2 regions of the Bacillus arachidis genome follow, and region 2 is predicted to be linked to the other one. Evidence: riboswitches for the same ligand, from Rfam matches in the RefSeq annotation. Region 2 holds a riboswitch; the other holds the start of a gene.
What was found. A riboswitch is a leader RNA that binds a small molecule or an ion and turns the genes downstream of it on or off. The one in region 2 is predicted to bind preQ1.
Positions count from the first base shown of each region.

Region 1: it holds a riboswitch for preQ1, as region 2 does, so the genes downstream of both, queC (7-cyano-7-deazaguanine synthase QueC) here and QRY57_RS09740 (QueT transporter family protein) in region 2, are expected to answer to the same signal.

Region 1 covers NZ_CP127376.1:1,368,627-1,372,054, reverse strand. Annotated here, with positions in the region: gene queE (7-carboxy-7-deazaguanine synthase QueE) at 1-471, opposite strand, end outside; gene queD (6-carboxytetrahydropterin synthase QueD) at 464-958, opposite strand; gene queC (7-cyano-7-deazaguanine synthase QueC) at 958-1,620, opposite strand; PreQ1 riboswitch class I at 1,714-1,757, opposite strand; gene QRY57_RS08435 (ATP-binding protein) at 1,991-3,199, shown strand; gene QRY57_RS08430 (DUF6254 family protein) at 3,208-3,324, opposite strand.
Region 2 covers NZ_CP127376.1:1,608,180-1,611,607, forward strand. Annotated here, with positions in the region: gene QRY57_RS09730 (reverse transcriptase-like protein) at 1-80, opposite strand, end outside; gene QRY57_RS09735 (aldose 1-epimerase family protein) at 172-1,044, opposite strand; PreQ1 riboswitch class I at 1,176-1,220, shown strand; gene QRY57_RS09740 (QueT transporter family protein) at 1,227-1,712, shown strand; gene QRY57_RS09745 (ribonuclease H family protein) at 2,190-2,849, shown strand; gene QRY57_RS09750 (zinc-finger domain-containing protein) at 2,862-3,038, shown strand; gene QRY57_RS09755 (DUF2564 family protein) at 3,070-3,318, opposite strand.

The DNA.
Region 1 (3,428 bases), 240 kb from region 2:
GACTTTTAAACTAAAATCTTTTCCTGCTAATCTTTCAATAACAGAATCTAACATGATAAAATCTGTTTTCATCTGTGAGCTTGGCGGTTTTGGTGAGATGGTTATTTCATCAATGTGAAGCAACCATTCCTGCCACTTACTTCCTTGTGTTTCAATAGCGGTGCGAATTTTCTTTTCTTGTAATAAAGACAGAAAACCAGCTAAATTTTTCAATAGGACTGGATTCCCACCTGAAATGGTTACATGTGAAAAATTTTCTCCACCAATTTCAACAAGTTCACTCCAAATTTCTTCTGGAGTCATTTGTCTAATTTGCTCTTTTGCGGATCCATCCCATGTAAAAGAGGAATCACACCACGTGCAGCTATAGTCACAACCTGCTGTACGAATAAACATCGTCTTCTGCCCGACAACCATTCCTTCGCCTTGAATGGTCGGTCCGAAAATTTCCAAAACAGGAATTTTACTCACCGATCATCCACTCCCGTCTTACTTCTGCATAACTTGTTGGCGTTTCAAATAGACGAACAAATTCAACACGTGCTCCCTTATATTCACGGGCGCGTTCCTCTTTTTTTAGTGCTTCTTCCATCTTTTCATAAATCCAAACGACCATGTTTTCAGCCGTCGTATTCATCGATGGTAAAGTTTCATTTAAATAACGATGATCCAAATAAATTTCTATTTCATTTTTCCAAATTTCTTTTATATCTCCAAAGTCAATAGCAAGTCCAATCTCATTTACATAACCGCTAATTCCAAAAACAACTTTGTATGTGTGACCGTGTAAATTTTTACATTTCCCTTCATAACAGTGCAGATGATGCGCTGCATCAAATGTAAATTCCTTACTTACCATCACTCGTTTATTATGATATTTCAGTTGTTCACGCTGAATGTCCTTATCTATTTTTTGTAAATTTTCTACGATGCGAAATCCAAAAAAATTCTGCTCCATTATACATTCGCTCCTTCGCGTTCTTGTAGGTACGTATCTAAACCTGCTTTACGAAGTTTACAAGCTGGACATTCACCGCAACCATCACCGATTATTCCGTTATAACATGTTAATGTTTTTTCTCTAACAAACTCGAATGCACCAAGTTCATCTGATAACTTCCATGTTTCCGCTTTATCAATCCACATAAGTGGTGTATGAATAACAAATGGATAATCCATAGATAAATTCAAAGTAACGTTTAACGATTTCACAAATACATCACGGCAATCAGGATAACCGCTAAAATCTGTTTCACATACGCCAGTTACAATATGACGTGCTCCAACTTGCTTTGCTAACACAGCTGCAAATGATAAGAATAATAAATTTCGTCCATCTACAAATGTTGATGGTAATTCACCATCTTCATGTGTAATCTCCATATCCGTTCTCGTTAACGCATTTGGAGCAAGTTGATTTAATAGGCTCATATCAAGTACTGTATGTTTAATTCCGAGTTCTTTCGCAATATCAGCTGCACAATCAATTTCCAACTTATGACGCTGGTTATAATTAAACGTCACAGCTTCCACTTCTGCGAACTGCTGCATTGCCCAAAATAAACATGTTGTACTATCCTGGCCACCGCTAAAAACGACAACTGCTTTTTCCTTTTTCATCTCACTCATTCTCCTTCTCTAATACGTATAAGAAGAAAGAACGTTCTTGAACTGTCACAATAAAAAAACAAAACAATACCTAAGGATATTGTTGTTTCCATAGTTTTTTATAGAGGGAGTTCGCGAACCTCTCCCATGTTATACATGGAATTTCTTCTTTCATTGACAACACATATTGTAACATACTGTATCTCTCTCGGGAAAACTTCTGATTTTTCTGTTTTTTGGCGAAATTAAGATTCATTTTCTTGTATTTTAATAGTATGATTATACTTAATTAACACCGTACATATGAAAATCGAAAGGAGGCACAATCCTGAAACTTTTTATTATTTACCTCTTTTTAAATATACTATCGATTCTCGTTATGATGCTCATGTATCACTTATTTTGGAACCAGAAAGGGAAACATTCACCTAAATTAAATTCAACGGTATTTATATTATTTTGTAGCTCAGCTACCATTCTTTGTATTTCATTTGCAGCAAAAATGGACAATGGATTTCAATTTGATATGCGTCATATTGTATTAATTGTTGGCACATTAACAGGAGGACCTATTGCTGGAGGATCAATTTTAGCCGTATTAAACCTATACCGTTTCTTATTAGGAGGCCTTGGGGTTTTCCCATCCATTATCGCTTCTATTTTCCTATATATTATTCTCCTTGCTACATACAAACTCTTTCGGAGAGGAAGTAATCAGGTAAAAGTAATACTCGCTATTTTATATAGTTCTGTATATGTATTTAGTTGGATTCCTTTTTTTCTTGCCGAAGTTCCTAACGCTGAGTATTACCTTCCTCATATTATTGTGTATGAACTATGTACCATTATTGGTACCATTCTTATTCTTTATTTACTAAACGTACTACAATTACAAATTCGCTTACAAGAAGAGCTGATTAACGCTGAAAAATTTCACCTTATTGGAGAAATGGCTGCCTCTATCTCTCATGAGGTTCGCAATCCTTTAACTTCAACAAAAGGTTTTTTACAGCTCCTACAATCCGAAGAATACTCGGAAAAAGATCGAAAATTGTATATAGAAATTGCCATACATGGTATTGAACAAGCAAATCACGTACTTACAGATTACCTAACATTTGCAAAACCAAGTATTGAAAAAGAACAAATTTTACAAATAGAAGATGAATTACTTCATGCAGTATCTCTCATTACTCCGCTCGCTAATCTAACAAATGTCCGAATAGCCTATACAAAACAAAGCAAGGTATTTCATATTGCTGGCGAAAAACAGAAATTTAATCAATGCTTGTTAAACATTTTAAAAAATTGTATTGAAGCCATGCCAAAGGGAGGGGATCTTATTCTCACCTTAACCCCTAACAATAAACAGATACAATTATCCATAAAAGATACCGGTGTTGGCATGAATCCAGAACAAATAAAACGTCTTGGTGCCCCTTTCTATTCAACGAAAGAAAAAGGAACTGGACTCGGCATGATGGTCGTATTCAGCATCGTAAAAGCAATGGGTGGAAAAATCGATATTACAAGTGAAAAAGACATTGGTACAAGTTTCCTATTAACTTTCCCACTCATACAAAAAACGTGATGATCTCATCACGTTTTTTCCGCTTCATCCACAAGTTCTGCGAAAGTCTTTACTTTCCCATGTGGTTTTTGATTTTCTTTTCGTGCCTTCCAACTACGCTCTTGCTCTTTCTTTTTGTGTGACATGCTTTCAACTCCTTTAAATGCTCTCTTTATGTATTATTCCAAAACCAGAGATAAAAATATGCATCAATCTAGTTTCATCTTCCACTGATAATTACTCCTCACAA
Region 2 (3,428 bases):
TGAACACCTTTAATAAAAACTCCAGCACCAGAAGGACCGGGATTTCCTTTTGATGCACCATCAATATATACTTCAATCAAAATTGAATACCTCCATTATTATATAGCATTCGTTGATAGTAATCCCTCACCTAATTGTAAAGATGAGGGATAGAATATGAAAAAAGGCACTTTATCCAATTGTAATGCTGTAGCGGCATGTAAATGTTTCATTTGCTTGTAAGGGTTGTACGCCTTTTTTCTCTTTGAAATCTTTTGCTGGTTCTACTTCGTCAGCAATCCCATACCAAGGTTCGATACATAAGAAAGGAGCGTCAGTACCTGATGTCCAAACACCAACGAATGGGAAACCTTCAAATGCTACTTTGACAAATTTATTATGTTTATGAGAGCGAATAGAAATTTCATTTGTATTCATATTTTCAAAAATAAGGGCGTCATTTTTGAATAAATCGTATGTAAGTGGTAATTCTGTCTTATTTTCAACAACCAATTGTTTTTCTTTTGATAGAAATGGTCCTTTTAAAACGCTTGTTTCTAAATGTTCAGGGCCATTAAATGATAAATGGTAGTCTGTAAATGATTCACCTTCTATTAAAGGACAATTGAACCCTGGATGTGCTCCGATAGAAAATAACATTTCTTTTGAAGTAGGGTTAATCACTTCATAAGTAACATGTATATTTTGCTCGTCTAGTTCATAAGAAACATACAACTCAAATTCATACGGATATTTTTGTAAAGTTTCTTGATTATTAGTAACTACATAAGTAATTTTTGTTTCACTTTGCTCTTTTACCGAGAATATAAGGTCGCGAGCGAACCCGTGTTGTGTTAATGAATAAGGCTTACCATCTACATAATATGCATTGTCCACTAATCTACCGACAATTGGGAATAAAATTGGTGCACGGCGCCCCCAATATTTAGGATCTCCTTGCCATAAATATTCTGTATTGTCTTCTTTTAAGCGAACGCTCTCTAGTTCAGCACCTTTTTCAGAGATGGAAACGATCACTTTTTCATTTTGAATTATTGCTGTCATGAAGTGAAACCTCCTAAACCTTTCATATACTTTATTATACGCGGTCTATAAGGGAAAGGATAGTAAATGATAGGAATCTATTGACGAATGGTTGACTATTGCGTACAATGTAAATTTGCTGTTTAAAAACGAATCACGTGGTTCGGGACCATCCCACGTAAAAAAACTAAGGAGATTTTGTCATGAAAATAAAAACTATAGTTGGTAATGGTATTTTAGCAGCGTTATATATTGCTGTTTCTGCACTTATTCAGCCATTTGGCTTTACGAATGTACAATTTCGTATTTCGGAAATGTTTAATCATCTCGTGGTATTTAATAAGAAATCAATTTATGGAATTGTCTTAGGTGTATTTTTAACAAATCTCTTTTTCTCACCTATGATTGGGTATGATTTAGTATTTGGAGTAGGACAATCCATTCTTGCACTTCTCGCTACGATTATTTCTATGCGTTTTATTAAGGGTGTTTGGGCTCGTATGATTTTTAATACAGTTATCTTTACAGTTACAATGTTTATGATAGCGATAGAACTTCACCTTGCATTTGAACTGCCATTTTTATTTACATGGCTTACATGTGCAGCGGGTGAATTTGTGGTAATGGCTATTGGTATGCCTGTTATGTATTGGATTAATAAACGAGTACAATTTGAAAAAGTGATGTAAAGAATAAACAAAGAGGCTGAACCAAATCGGAATGATTGGGTAGCCTCTTTATTTATATATAAATAAGTACTTTTGATTCATTACACTAAAATTAATTTACGGGTAGTAAGAGTTAACAAGGGTGAAGGTGAAAATTACCAGTAAAGTAAATGAGATTCAGAAAAAGATAGCATTTGTTGGATTAGGAACTTTAACGATTGTGATATTATTAAGTATTTTTTCTTATTATAAAATAACTAAATATTCATTTTTTGATCGAGGCTCATTAAAGTTTCACTATATAAAGGAGCATCCTATTTAAAAATTTATGGGTGGAGAGTAAGAATGTTCCAGCTTAAATTTAAGGTAGTAATCTAATTTAATTTTAGTTAAGGGGGCTATTCACAATATGAATTGATTCATTCGCATACAATACAGTGACTCTTGGTAAAATATAATAAAATAAAAATACGAATTCTTATATAAGGGGAAATTAACATGAAATATAAAATATGTTGGGTGTATAAAACAAAATCGAATCTTCAAACAGAATTAATAACAGATTATATGAACATAGAAGAGGCACTTCAATTTGCAACTGATTTTGAGAAAACTGGAAGAGTAAAGCAACTATTGTTTTATGATGAAATGGGAGCGGAATGGACGCTTAAAGAGATGAATAAGCTCGGTAAACAAATAGAAGAGGAGCCACAAGATATTCGTATTTACTTTGATGGGGGATATGATCTGCAAACGAAAGAGGCTGGAATTGGTATTTGTATTTATTATAAAAAAGGTCAGAAGGTGTATCGAGTTCGTCGAAATGCATATATAGACGGCATATATGATAATAATGAAGCGGAATATGCAGCGTTATTATATGGAATGAATGTACTAGAGGAATTAGGAATCAAATATGAACCGGTTACACTACATGGTGATTCTCAAGTCGTACTTCAGCAACTAGCTGGAGAATGGCCGTGCTACGATGAACATTTGAATCATTACTTAGATCAGATTGAACAAAAAGCAAAGAAGATGAAATTAAAGCTTGTCTGTGAACCAGTGTCAAGGAAACAGAATAAAGAAGCACATCAATTGGCCACGCAAGCATTAGAAGGAACAGCAATCGATAGCCATAAAGAAATATTGGAATAGAGAGGTGCAGGGGTGAATAAGAAGCAGCTCATTACAGAAGTAAATGATTTGTTAGAAACATACTGTGAAGGATGTTTTTTACAGGAACACTATCGAAAGTCACATAGTAAATACTATGCCCATTCTTTTTGTATTCGGCAGTGTACTGTCGGAGAAAAGTTAAAAGCATATGGAGATCAATTATCGTAAAAAGCATCCAGAGGTATCTCTGGATGCTTATTTAATGTTTCGCTTCTTTCAATTGATGTTCGCATAGACTTAATTTTTTTTCTTCATTCATTAAAAAAGGTTCGTCTAAATCTGTCGCAACAGATTTCATTGTTTCAAGCTGAGAACGTGCAGATTCGACTGCAATTGTCGCATGTTGTAATGACTCGGGATCCATTGTAATTGTTGCAGAGCCTACCATTTTTTGCGCTGTTTCTACGCGGAATTTTACTTCTTCAAAATCATTCACATGTGAGCTCACTATCATCAATTCCTCCTTTGTATTCTGTCGCATTTCACATAGTTTTTACCCTGCAAAAAGGAAATATACAAAGGAATAACAAAGGAGGTTACCAAGTAAGGTAACCCCCT